3 regions of the Vibrio limimangrovi genome follow, and region 3 is predicted to be linked to each of the others. Evidence: predicted binding sites of a transcription regulator. Region 3 holds the regulator's gene; each other region holds the start of a gene.
The links. The regulator MetJ, encoded in region 3, represses methionine synthesis genes. The targets are predictions, from matches to a motif close to TTAGACNTNTANANGTCTAA.
Positions count from the first base shown of each region.

Region 1: a site for MetJ is predicted at 3,038-3,057, ahead of metN (methionine ABC transporter ATP-binding protein MetN). Genes of this name have one in related genera too.
Region 2: a site for MetJ is predicted at 1,282-1,301, ahead of metK (methionine adenosyltransferase). Genes of this name have one in related genera too.

Region 1 is NZ_JBSUGF010000016.1:27,303-32,065, reverse strand. It holds gene ACWYU8_RS19250 (Zn-ribbon-containing protein) at 1-252, shown strand, start outside; gene ACWYU8_RS19245 (MetQ/NlpA family lipoprotein) at 375-1,184, opposite strand; gene ACWYU8_RS19240 (methionine ABC transporter permease) at 1,209-1,886, opposite strand; gene metN (methionine ABC transporter ATP-binding protein MetN) at 1,876-2,910, opposite strand; gene gmhB (D-glycero-beta-D-manno-heptose 1,7-bisphosphate 7-phosphatase) at 3,253-3,804, shown strand; gene treR (trehalose operon repressor TreR) at 3,906-4,763, shown strand, end outside.
Region 2 is NZ_JBSUGF010000004.1:63,303-68,065, reverse strand. It holds gene metK (methionine adenosyltransferase) at 48-1,202, opposite strand; gene tkt (transketolase) at 1,519-3,513, shown strand; gene ACWYU8_RS04330 (c-type cytochrome) at 3,634-4,763, opposite strand, start outside.
Region 3 is NZ_JBSUGF010000021.1:1,202-5,964, forward strand. It holds gene bfr (bacterioferritin) at 1-21, shown strand, start outside; gene ACWYU8_RS20920 (malic enzyme-like NAD(P)-binding protein) at 234-1,505, shown strand; gene metJ (met regulon transcriptional regulator MetJ) at 1,619-1,939, opposite strand; gene ACWYU8_RS20930 (O-succinylhomoserine (thiol)-lyase) at 2,163-3,326, shown strand; gene ACWYU8_RS20935 (bifunctional aspartate kinase/homoserine dehydrogenase II) at 3,339-4,763, shown strand, end outside.

The DNA.
Region 1 (4,763 bases), on a different contig from region 3:
ATCTGTGACGTTGACAGCGTGTTGTTCCGTCGAGGCTGGGATTTGCGTGGACGTATTGAATACATCACTAAAATTCCGACTTACTACTATCAGTATCGTGTGGGCGGTCAGTCTCTTGAGAGTGAAAAAGCGCGTAAGTGCCCGAAGTGTGAAGGGGAGTGGCTATTAGAAGAACCATTGCATGACATCTTCTACTTTAAGTGCGATGACTGCCGAATTGTCTCGAATATATCCTGGGATCATCTTAAGTAAGGCTTTTGTTTAAGTTACTGTCTTTTTAACTTACTGAATAATAGTAAAAGGGCTGATGTTTTCACATCAGCCCTTTTGTTTGTGCGTATATCAGCAGAGTTATCTACTACGGCCTGTATTGATTACCAACCTTTTACAACGCCGCCTTTGAAAAGCTCTTTTGCTGCTTCGTAAACTTCTTCAGTTTGGTAAGCTTTCACGAAGTTTTGTACGTTTTCAGCGTTAACGTTGTCTTCACGCGCTACGATTAGGTTTACGTATGGAGATTCTTTGTCTTCAACAAATACACCGTCACGCTCTGGAGAGAGATCGATAGAACTTGCGTATGTTGTGTTGATGATAGACAGCGTTACGTCATCCAGTGAACGAGGAAGTTGTGGTGCTTCAAGCTCAATGATTTCGATGTTTTTAGGGTTGCCTACGACGTCACGTACTGTTCCAAGCAGACCAACGCCTTCACGTAGCTCAATCAAACCTTGTTGTTGCAGAAGAAGCAGTGAACGACCTAGGTTCGTTGGATCGTTTGGTACTGCGATACGTGCGCCATCTGGGATTTCGTCAACAGATTTAATTTGCTTTGAGTAACCAGCAATTGGGTAAACGAAGGTGTTACCAGCGATCGCCAGTTTGTAGCCACGGTCTTGGATTTGCTGATCCAGATATGGTTTGTGCTGGAATGCGTTTGCATCAACAGAACCGTCGTCTAGTGCTGCGTTTGGTGTTACGTAATCAGTAAAAGTAACCAGCTCAACATCTAGGTTGTATTTCTCTTTTGCAATTTTCGCTGCAACTTCAGCAACTTGTGCTTCAGCGCCAGCAATAACGCCGACTTTTACTTTGCTAACATCAACTTCTTTTTCACCACAACCAGTAAGTGCAAGAGCAGAAGCTGCTGTTACGACAGTCAAAAGACCTTTAAGGCTAAATTTCATCTGTATCTCCTTATAATTTATTGCTTATCGGTGATCTACACGGCGTACCACTGCGTCGCCAATAGATTGAATAATTTGTACCAGAACAATCAGCATTACCACGGTTACAGCCATGATGGTCACATCGTAGCGGTGAAAACCGTATCGAATAGCAACGTCACCAAGGCCACCACCACCAACGGTACCTGCCATCGCTGAGTAGCTAACTAGCGTCACTAGTGTAATCGTTACTGAGTTAACAATAGTCGGCATTGCCTCAGGCAGCAGAACTTTTGTAATGATTTGTACAGGTGTAGCGCCCATAGATTGTGCCGCTTCCACCAGACCTGTTGGTACTTCAAGCAAGGCACCTTCGATTAGGCGAGCAACAAAAGGGATTGCGCCAATGGTGAGTGGTACGATTGCTGCGGTTGTGCCGATAAAGGTACCAACCAAAATTTTTGTTACTGGGATAATTGCAACCATCAGTACTAGGAAAGGTACGGAACGGCCAACGTTAACAACGGCACCCAGAATGCTGTTGAGCTTAGTATTCTCTAACAGGCCACCTTTTTTGGTCGTGTGTAAAACGACACCCAATGGGATACCGATGGCGAAGCCTACAATGCCCGCAACCGCTACCATGTATAAGGTTTCCCAAGTCGCCCCTAGTAGAAGAGAGCTATTCAGGCTCAGCCATTCAGATACAGTATTAAAGGACATAGCCAAGTACCTCTACTTTCACGTTATGCTCACGCAGATATTCGATGGCTGCGTTATCATCTTCTTCATTACCAAACAGTTCTGCGACCATCATGCCGAACTTCACGCCGCCAGCGTAGTCAAGGTCTGAACTTAGGATGCTCACATCAATATTGTATTTACGTGAAATCTGAGACATCAGAGGAGCATCAACCGTCGCGCCAGTGAATTCCATACGGACCAGAGGGTAGCTGCCTTCAACACGATTTGATTGAAGTCGGGCTTGATAATCTTCTGGAATCGAAAGATCCAATGTCGAGCGAATAAATTCGTGCGCCAATTCTGTTTTAGGGTGAGCGAAAATTTCACCAACGGTGCCTTTCTCAACCAGTTCACCACCGCCGATGATCGCCACTTCGTGACAGATGCTTTTTACCACTTCCATTTCATGCGTGATCAACAAAATAGTAATGTCGAGCTTACGGTTGATCTTTTTTAATAGCTCAAGAATCGATTGAGTGGTTGCTGGATCGAGTGCGCTGGTGGCCTCATCACACAGCAGAACGCTTGGATCGGATGCCAGTGCACGGGCAATTGCCACACGCTGTTTTTGACCGCCACTTAAATTCGCAGGGTAGCTTTCGTGTTTGTCTTCCAAGCCGACTAATTTAAGCAGTTCGGTTACTTTTGCATTGATATGCGAGCTATCTTTACCTGCAAGTTCAAGAGGCAGTGCCACGTTATCAAACACGGTACGAGACGACAGCAGGTTAAAGTGCTGGAAGATCATGCCGATGTTACGACGTGTTTCTACCAGTTGTGATTTACTTAATTTAGTCAGGTCAACGCCATCTACGATGATTGAGCCAGAAGTCGGTGCTTCTAGCATGTTCACACAGCGGATCAGAGTACTTTTACCAGCACCTGAAGAGCCGATCACCCCAAAAATGGTGCCCTTGGCGATATGTAGGTTAATGTCTTTCAGGGCAAGTATTTCTTTATTGCCTTGGTAGAACATTTTATTGACGTTTTGTATTTCTATCATGTTTCAACCTGCATAGAGATATGGGTAACTTCGTTGTCAAAAACGGCTTTTGACAGAACTTAATGTTGAGCTCTATCTCAATTTACAGTTGATGCTATGGGGTAAGTTGATTTAAGTCAATAGATATTTTTACGTCTAGACGTCTAAATGTGCAAGCGCTCTGATATAGAAACCTGATTATATTAGACCTGTATTTTTACGCATGATATTTCAGCCCCCAATATTCAACGATTCTTGAGATGTCGCGTCTTATTTTGTCGCGATGTCAATCCAAATAGATAGTGTTGAAGCTTATAAGGTATGTAATAATCTGCTTAAACCGAGTTAATAGAGAAATACGTTTTGGCAAAACCAGCTGTTTTTATCGATCGTGATGGCGTGATTAACGTTGATCATGGTTACGTTCATGACGAACATGATTTTGAGTACATTGACGGTGTGTTTGAGGCGACGAAAGCGCTGAAGGACCAGGGGTACTTATTGGTGCTCGTTACTAACCAGTCAGGTATTGCACGCGGTAAATTCAGTGAAGACCGTTTCTTGTCCCTGACTCAGTGGATGGACTGGAATTTTGTCGACCACGGCGTTGAGTTCGATGGCTTCTATTACTGTCCGCATCATCCAGAGCATGGTGTCGGTGAATACAAACAAGATTGCGATTGCCGCAAACCAAAACCAGGCATGTTCATTTCTGCACGCGATTTCCTGAAGATCGATATGGAAAAGTCGGTAATGGTCGGTGATAAAGCCGAAGATATGATGGCAGCAGAAGCCGCTGGCGTAGGAACCAAGATTCTAGTGCGTACTGGCAAACCAATTACAGAGCAAGGTGAAGCACTGGCGACTGTGGTGCTGGATAGTATTGCCGACGTCCCAGCTTATTTAAATAAATAGCATTGTCTGTCTATTATAAAGGGAAGCACTGGCTTCCCTTTTCTCTATTTGTTGTTAAAGTTCAATTACCTAAATTTCTACCTACTTGAGTTTGATCACCTATGAGCAAAAAACTCACCATTCTTGATATCGCAAAATTGGCTGGCGTTGGCAAGTCGACGGTTAGCCGTGTGCTCACTAACGATCCGAAAGTAAAGCCAGAAACGCGTAAGAAGGTTGAAAATATCATTCGTGATTCAGGCTATGTACCTTCCAAGTCTGCTCAGTCGATGCGAGGTGGCAGTCAAAAGGTGGTGGGCGTGATTATTTCTCGTTTGGATTCTCCATCAGAAAATCAGGCCGTGGGCACTATGCTCAAAGAGTTATATTCTGCTGGGTATGACGTAGTGATCATGGAAAGTCAGTTCGATCGTGAAAAAACCATTGAGCATTTAGAAGTGCTCAGAAGGCGTAATGTCGATGGTGTAATTGTGTTTGGTTTTACCGGCTGTGATGAACAAGCACTCGCGGAGTGGGGCAATCGCATTGTGGTGATCGCCATGGATACGAGTGACGTTTCGTCTATCAATTACGATAACGAGGGTGTGATTGATATGGCCCTGTCCCATTTAGAGCAACAATCGCTTTCTCGAATTGCTTATATTGGCGTGGACTCTGACGACAGAACAACGGGATTCGCGCGTTTGAATGCTTACCTATTGTGGTGCCAGAGCAGAAATATCCCGCCTTGTTTTAAGACCGGAGCGCTTAGCCATGAGAGTGCTTACCAGTTGGCAGAGCAAGTATTGCAAGAGGACACTCAAGCTATTGTTTGTGCCAGTGATACACTTGCTCTGGGCGTTATCAAGCGTTTACAAGAACTGGGCCGCGAAGATGTGGTGGTCACCGGTGTTGGTGGTAATGAACTTCTCTCCTTTCTTTTCCCAAAAGTATTCAGCGTTGATCCCGGCTATGCTCAT
Region 2 (4,763 bases), on a different contig from region 3:
GCCCCCACCAAGAGGCGAGGGCTTTGTAGATTCCGAATCTGGCGTGATTACTTGATGCCAGCGAAATCGCGAAGAATGTCTGCTTTATCAGTCGCTTCCCATGGGAACTCTTCACGACCGAAGTGACCGTATGCTGCTGTCTTCTTGTACATTGGCTGCAGAAGGTTAAGCATTTCTTGTAGACCGTAAGGACGTAGATCGAAGAACTGACGCACCGCTTCGATGATGATGTCGTGAGATACTTTCTCAGTACCGAACGTTTCCACCATGATAGATGTTGGATCAGCAACACCGATTGCGTAAGACAGTTGGATTTCACAACGGTCAGCCATACCAGCTGCAACGATGTTTTTCGCTACGTAACGCGCTGCGTATGCTGCACTGCGGTCAACTTTTGATGGATCTTTACCAGAGAATGCACCACCACCGTGACGAGCTGCGCCGCCGTAGGTATCTACGATGATCTTACGGCCAGTCAGACCACAGTCACCCATTGGACCACCGATTACGAAACGGCCGGTTGGGTTAATGAAGAATTTCGTCTCTTTGCTGAGCCATTCTGAAGGAAGAACTGGCTTGATGATCTCTTCCATTACTGCTTCACGCAGGTCTGGAGTAGAGATTGAATCACAGTGCTGAGTTGAAAGAACAACAGCATCGATACCTACGATCTTACCCTGGTCGTACTGGAACGTAACCTGAGATTTCGCGTCTGGACGCAACCAAGGTAGTGTACCGTTTTTACGTACTTCAGCTTGTTTTTCAACAAGACGGTGAGAGTAAGTGATCGGAGCTGGCATTAGAACTTCAGTTTCGTTACATGCGTAACCGAACATGATGCCTTGGTCACCAGCGCCTTGCTCTTTTGGATCTGCTTTATCAACACCTTGGTTGATATCCGGTGACTGTTTACCAATTGTGTTTAGTACCGCACAAGAGTTCGCATCAAAACCCATATCTGAGTGTACGTAGCCGATTTCACGAACGGTTTCACGAGTTAGCTCTTCAATGTCAACCCATGCTGAAGTCGTTACTTCACCACCTACCATTACCATACCGGTTTTAACGTAAGTCTCACATGCAACACGAGCCTTTGGATCTTGCTCTAGAATCGCGTCAAGAACCGCATCAGAAATCTGGTCTGCAATTTTATCTGGATGACCTTCTGATACTGACTCAGAAGTAAACAGGTGCTTAGCCATGTTAGCTCCACTATATCTGGTTTAAAACTGGAGCATGATAAACGCTCCAGCGCAAAATAATACTAATATATGCAGGTGTATCTACATCTAGACGGCTATTCTAATTTTGATTGCTCGAATTACAAGCTCTTTTTTGATTTTTGTCACAGCCAAACGTTTGCCTGGGATATTTAAGATTTTGAGAGTTTCGAGGAAATTAAATTCACAGATGCAATATTTGTGAGCTTTTGGGGTTGAAAACGTTTGCGCTCCCTAAGGGGCTTTGAGAGAATTATGACCAATTTTTTCGTTTCGCTTAACGTACTCAGGAGCAGACATGTCGTCTCGTAAACATCTTGCCAATGCAATCCGTGCTCTAAGCATGGATGGTGTTCAACAAGCTAACTCTGGTCACCCAGGTGCACCTATGGGTATGGCTGATATCGCTGAAGTTCTTTGGCGCTCTCACCTAAACCACAATCCATCTAACCCAGAATGGGCTGACCGCGACCGTTTCGTACTTTCAAATGGCCACGGCTCAATGTTGATTTACTCTCTACTACACCTAAGTGGTTACGAGCTATCTATCGACGATCTGAAAAACTTCCGTCAGCTTCACTCTAAGACTCCAGGTCACCCAGAGTACGGTTACGCACCAGGTATCGAAACGACAACGGGTCCTCTGGGTCAAGGCATTACTAACGCAGTTGGTATGGCGATGGCTGAAAAAGCACTGGCAGCCCAGTTCAACAAAGAAGGCCACGACATCGTTGACCACTTCACTTACGTGTTCTTAGGTGATGGCTGTCTGATGGAAGGTATCTCTCACGAAGCGTGTTCACTAGCAGGTACGCTTGGCCTTGGCAAACTGATCGCGTTCTGGGATGACAACGGCATCTCTATCGATGGTCACGTTGAAGGCTGGTTCTCTGACGATACACCTAAGCGTTTTGAAGCGTACGGCTGGCACGTAATCCCAGCGGTAGATGGCCACAATTCTGAAGCAATTAATGCAGCAATTGAAGCGGCAAAAGCAGACCCTCGTCCTACGCTAATCTGTACTAAGACTATCATCGGTTTTGGTTCTCCTAACAAGTCTGGTTCTCACGACTGTCACGGTGCACCACTTGGTCAAGACGAAGTGCAAGCTGCACGTGAATACCTAGGTTGGGAATTCGGTCCATTTGAAATCCCTTCAGACGTATACGCAGAGTGGGATGCGAAAGAAGCGGGTGCAGCAAAAGAAGCAGCATGGAACGAGAAATTCGAAGCGTACGCTGCAGCTTACCCAGTAGAAGCGGCAGAGCTTAAGCGTCGTATCAATGGCGAACTACCTGCACAGTGGGAAGAGAAAGCGAACCAAATCATTGCTGATCTGCAAGCTAACCCAGCAAACATTGCGTCACGTAAAGCATCTCAAAATGCGCTAGAAGCATTTGGCCAAATGCTTCCAGAATTCATGGGCGGCTCTGCTGACCTTGCGCCTTCTAACCTGACAATGTGGTCTGGCTCTAAGTCTCTGGAAGCGACAGACTTCTCAGGTAACTACATCCACTACGGTGTGCGTGAGTTCGGTATGACAGCGATCATGAACGGTATCGCGCTACACGGTGGTTTCGTTCCTTACGGTGCAACCTTCCTGATGTTCATGGAATACGCACGTAACGCAATGCGTATGGCTGCTCTGATGAAAATCCAGAACATCCAGGTTTACACTCACGACTCTATCGGTCTTGGCGAAGATGGCCCGACTCACCAACCAGTTGAGCAAATGGCTTCTCTACGTCTGACTCCGAATATGAGCACATGGCGTCCATGTGACCAGGTTGAATCAGCAGTGGCCTGGAAACTAGCGATTGAACGTAAAGATGCGCCAACTGCGCTTATCTTCTCTCGTCAGAATCTGGCACAACAAGAGCGTACTGCAGAGCAAGTTGCAGACATCGCGAAAGGTGCTTACATCCTGAAAGATTGCGAAGGCAAGCCAGAGCTTATCCTTATCGCAACAGGTTCAGAAGTTGAGCTAGCGGTTGAAGCAGCAGCGCAGCTAACTGCAGAAGGTAAAAAAGTACGCGTTGTTTCAATGCCATCAACAGATGCATTCGACAAGCAAGACGCCGCTTACCGCGAAGCAGTACTGCCAGCAGACGTAACCGCACGTATCGCTATCGAAGCGGGCATTGCAGACTTCTGGTACAAGTACGTTGGCTTCGGCGGCAAGATCATCGGTATGACTACCTTTGGTGAATCTGCACCAGCAGGCGAACTGTTCAAGATGTTTGGTTTTACTACTGAAAACGTAGTAAACACAGCGAAAGAACTGCTAGCTTAATAAGAAAGAACAATTAGCGTAAGTAACTACGCAATGCAAAGTTCGAGCTGAAAGAAAAAGGCCTTGTCATCCGACAAGGCCTTCTCGTAAGCGCTAAATAATACTTACTTTACCAAAAACTTACTCTGCTGCGGCGCGTAGCTTGGCGACATCTTGTGGCTGCACTTTATCATCACCCTGACCATAGGTAACGGTCAGGAAGTTCACCAAGGTGGCAACCTCATCATCAGACAGATGCTGGCCGAAGGATGGCATAAACACTTCCCCCTCGTTGGTGTGGCGTTTCACACCGTGCAGTACGACCTGAATCAGGTTACCTGTTTTCTCGCTGCCGACCACGCTGTTGTGGTAAACAGAAGGGTAGTAGCCATCCGGTGAGCCGCTGCCATCTGCATCGTGACAGGTACTGCAGTTCGCCATGTACAGGTATTTACCCGGCATTTTTTGGCGTGCTGTTTCTATCGGCAGTCCGCGTAGTCGTAGATCCTGCGGCACAGCTTCGCCCTGAGTATAACGTGATGTGCCGTTTTCTGAGACTCCCGGAACCGAGCGCAGATAAACCGCAATTGCATTCAGGTCATCGTCAGTCAGGTGACGGAAACTGTTTTCTACAGCTTCGGCCATTGGGCCTGCTGCCTGAGCTTTCCCAGCCACAGAGCCTGTTTTCAGATACTGTACGATTTCCTCATTACTCCAGCTACCCAAACCATTAGCGTCATCATTGCTGATATTAAACGCATGCCAGCCAGCCAAATCCGCGCCGGACAAAAAGCCCGGTTGAGATTCATCATTGGCGGTGGTCTGCATGGCTAAACCGCGTGGGGTATGACAGGTTCCACAGTGCGTTGAACCTTGTACCAGATAGGCGCCACGGTTCCACTCCTCACTTTGATCCTGTCGGGTCTGATACGCGCCTTGCTCATGGAACATCCAGTTCCAGATAGCCAATGGCCAGCGCATTGACAGCAGTGCCGGGATATCATTCGGGCGATTGGCTTGTGTGACTGGTTGAACTGAGTTCATGAAGTAGTCATACATCGCCTCAATATCGCTATCTGATAGCTTGGTGTACTCGGTATATGGCATGGCTGGGTACAGATAACTGCCGTCGTTGCGAATGCCTTCGCGTAGGACGCGTTTGAAATCGTCGAGCGAGTAGTTACCGATGCCAGTCTCTTTATCCGGTGTGATGTTGGTTGAATAGAGAGTGCCGATAGGCAGCGGCATGCCTAAACCACCAGCGAAAGGTT
Region 3 (4,763 bases):
CAGTATGTGGATGAAGAATAATTAACTAGTGCTCCTTGGGTAGTGTTTACAAATCCATACCTTACAACAGAGCGCCTGACTTAAAAGTCAGGTGCTCTGTATCATTATCTGGTCTAATCTCATTTTATTGTCGCTGTTTTAAGGATTTTACTCGCAATCTTACCTTTGAAGATTGACTTCGATCCTTTAGAATTTATTCCCCCTTACCTAAAAATAAATAGAGAACCCCCCTCATGTCTGAAGACAAAGCAGTAACTCCAGAACAACAACAACGCCAACGAGCTCTTGACTACCATGCTTACCCGACCCCAGGGAAAATTGCAGTCGAGTTAACAAAACCAGCAGAAACCGCAGGTGATCTCGCTTTAGCTTACAGCCCTGGTGTTGCTGAGCCTGTGCGTGAAATCGCTCAAAATCCTGAAAACGTGTATAAGTACACTGCGAAAGGGAACATGGTTGCCGTCATTTCTAATGGTACAGCTATTCTTGGTTTGGGTAACCTTGGCCCTCTTGCTTCTAAACCTGTAATGGAAGGTAAAGCGTTACTGTTTAAGCGTTTTGCTGGCCTCGACTCTATTGATATCGAAGTAAAACACCGCACGATTGATGAGTTCGTAAATACTGTTGCGAGCATTGCTGATACATTCGGTGGTATCAACCTAGAAGACATCAAAGCTCCGGACTGTTTTGAGATTGAAAAGCGCCTTATCGAGCGTTGTGACGTTCCTGTCTTCCATGATGATCAGCACGGCACAGCAATCGTAACCGCTGCAGGTATGCTGAATGCGATCGAGTTGCAAGGCAAGAAACTTGAAGATTCGACAATCGTATGTCTAGGTGCTGGCGCTGCTGCTGTTGCGTGTATGGAGCTACTGATCAAATGTGGCGCAATGCGTGAAAAGATTTACATGCTGGACCGTAAGGGTGTGATTCACACTCGTCGTGATGATCTTAATGAGTACAAACAGCTATTCGCGAATAACACGGATAAGCGTACTCTGGAAGATGTTATCGAAGGTGCTGACCTGTTCCTTGGTGTTTCAGGCCCGAACCTACTACCAGCAGAAGCGCTTAAACTGATGGCAGACAAGCCAATTGTATTTGCGTGCTCTAACCCTGATCCGGAAATCAAGCCAGAGCTTGCACACGACGTTCGTAAAGACTTGATCATGGGCACTGGACGCAGTGATTACCCGAACCAGGTAAACAACGTGCTTTGTTTCCCATTCATCTTCCGTGGCGCTCTTGATGTGCGTGCAAGTGAAATTAATGATGAAATGAAGCTTGCCGCTGTCGAAGCCATTCGTGAACTGGCGAAAGAGCCTGTACCAGAAGCCGTACTGAAAGCAGCTGGTGTGGAAAAGCTGGAGTTTGGTACTGACTACATTATTCCTAAGCCAATGGACGCTCGTTTGTTGCCTCGTGTAGCAAAAGCAGTAGCTCAAGCAGCCGTTGACTCTGGTGTTGCTCGCATTGAGATGCCAGAGAACTACATGGCAGAGTAATTCTCCGCTGTAAATAAGGTACAAAAAATGGGACGCATAGCGTCCCATTTTTTATTGGATTCTTTTAGTACTGGAAGCGGAAAAACTGATCCCTGTATTCCATTCGCTACCAACTACTCGTCGTCAAACGACTCAAACTCGATACCCATTGCTGTCATCAGCGCTTTAGCTTCTGTAGGAATATCGTCAGGGCGATCTTTACGAAGGTCCTCATCCGTAGGAAGCGGTTGGCCTGTGTACGCGTGCAGGAAGGCTTCACATAGGAGTTCGCTGTTGGTAGCGTGGCGTAAGTTGTTGATCTGACGGCGAGTACGCTCATCAGTTAGCACTTTTAAAACTTTCAGCGGAATCGATACAGTGATTTTTTTTACTTGTTCGCTTTTCTTTCCATGCTCAGCATACGGGCTAATGTATTCGCCATTCCAGTCAGCCATTGCGTACCTTCATATTTGTAATAGGTTAAAAATAATTGAGGTGCTGATTTTAGCTGCATTTACTGCCATAAGCAAAGACATATAGACGTCTAGAAGTGTTGACGTCTCAATTTTTGACGAGTAAAGTGACAGGAACAGTAAGCGAGTGTGCAATTCATTGAATCTGCGATTTAGATATAGCGCATTCCTATTTAGAAGTCACCATCTGTGAAAGGATACACCCATGAGCATCCGTAAGCCTGCGACCATTGCTGTACGCACTGGTATCGAATCCGACACTCAATACCACGCTGTCGTTCCACCAATTTATCTATCGACAAACTATGGCTTTCCAGCGTTTGGCGAAGTGCCTAAGTACGATTATACGCGCTCAGGTAACCCAAACCGTGGCTTGTTAGAAAGTGCGCTGTCTGAGCTTGAATCAGGAAAAGGCGCGGTAGTTACTAACTGTGGTACGTCTGCGTTGAACTTATGGGTTTCTGCTTTCATTGGTCCTGACGATCTGATTGTCGCCCCACATGACTGCTATGGTGGTACTTACCGTCTTTTCAATACTCGCGCCAACAAAGGCGACTTCAAGGTGTTATTTGTTGATCAATCCGATGAACAGGCGCTTGATGCCGCTTTAGCGCAAAAGCCAAAGCTTATCTTGATAGAAACACCGTCAAACCCTCTTGTTCGCGTCGTGGATATTGCTGCTGTATGTGAAAAGGCTAAGCAAGTCGGCGCGTTGGTTGCAGTAGACAATACCTTTTTGACACCGGTGTACCAAAAGCCGTTAGAACTGGGTGCGGATTTTGTTATTCACTCCACGACGAAATACATCAATGGTCACTCAGATGTGATTGGTGGCGTAGTGATTACAAAAACACAAGAGCATGCAGAAGAGCTGGCATGGTGGGGTAATTGTATCGGTGCGACAGGCACGCCATTCGATAGTTACATGACGTTGAGAGGTATCCGTACGTTAGGTGCTCGTATGCGAGTGCATGAAGAGAGCTCTCAGCAAGTGCTTGCATACCTGAAACAACAATCGCTGGCCGCGAAAATTTATCATCCAAGTCTGCCTGAACACCCAGGACACGAGATTGCGAAGAAACAACAGTCCGGTTTTGGCTCAATGCTGAGTTTTGAGTTTGGTGGTTCATTTGAACAGCTCAAAGTGTTCGTTAAAGAGCTGCAGTTGTTCTCTCTTGCTGAATCATTAGGTGGGGTAGAGAGTTTGATTTGTCATCCAGCGTCTATGACACATCGTGCGATGGGCGAAGCTGCGCTGGCAGAGGCTGGTGTATCACAGCAATTACTGCGTCTTTCTGTCGGCCTCGAAGATGCACAAGATCTGATTGCTGACCTAGAGCAAGCTTTCACTAAATCAGCAAAGCAATAGGAAACAATAATAATGACTGTACAACGTCAGCTACATAAATTTGGTGGTAGCAGCTTAGCGAATCCTGAATGCTACTTGCGTGTTGCGGGTATCCTTAAAGAGTATTCAGCAGAAAATGACCTGGTCGTGGTATCCGCTGCAGGCAAAACTACGAACCGCCTGATTGAGTTTCTCGAAGGTTTAGACAAAGATGGCCGAATCGCTCATGAAGCGTTACAAGGCTTAAGACAGTTTCAAACTGGTCTCGTCGAAGAGTTGTTGGAAGGTGAAGCGCAAACACACCTGTTGGCCACTTTACAAGATGAGTTCAGTACCTTGGCTGAACTGACCTCTCCGCTTACCGAAGCACAAAAAGCGGCAGTATTAGGACACGGCGAAGTATGGTCTTCTCGTTTGCTGGCGGCATTATTGACTCAGCAGGCATTACCTGCAGTTGCGCAAGATGCGAGAGCGTTTTTACGAGCGGAAGCCGGGACACAGCCAGAAGTCGACCGCGCCCGTTCATACCCGCTTATTAAAGAAGTACTGGCTCAGCATAGTCATAAACGAGTGATTATTACCGGTTTCATGGCGCAAAATGACCAGGGTGAAACCGTTCTGCTTGGGCGTAATGGTTCCGACTATTCTGCGACAGTGATCGGTGCGCTTGCGGAAGTCAGTACGGTCACGATCTGGAGTGATGTAGCGGGTGTTTATAGCGCTGATCCGCGTTTAGTGGCAGAGGCGTGTTTATTGCCACTCTTGAGATTGGATGAAGCCAGTGAGCTTGCACGTCTGGCAGCGCCTGTACTGCACAGCCGAACGCTTCAGCCAGTGGCGCAAAGTACTATGGATTTAAGTCTCAAATGCAGCTATCAGCCTGAGTCGGGCTCGACTCGCATTGAACGCGTGCTGGCTTCTGGACGTGGAGCAAAAATTATTACGTCATTGGATGATGTGTTGTTAGTGCAGTTGTCATTCCGAGCCGGTCATGATTTCAATAAAAAGCAAAGCGATGCGCTTAAGTCACTTCAGCGTGCTCAGTTAGAGCCTCTGGCTTTTGAACTCCAGCCAGAGCAACAGATTCTGCGATTAGCCTATACCTCCGAAATTGCTGGCGGTGCGTTGAAGTTCTTACAAGCGTCGGACTTCGATGCAGAAATTACGCTTCAGGAGGGGTATTCTCTGCTTGCTGCTGTAGGAGCCGGAGTAACGACAAATGCGAGCCACTGTTTTGGTTTCCAACAAAAATTAAAAAACTCACCTGTCGAATTTATCTCTGAAACTGATTCTGGATTAAGTCTGGTGGCAGTATTACGCAGCACGAATACCGCAGAGTTGGTTCAATCGATTCACACCCAGTTATTTCAGGCACAAAAGCGCGTTGCTGTTGCGTTATGTGGTAAAGGTAACATTGGCTCAAGCTGGCTGAACTTATTCGCTTCTCAGAAGAGTGAG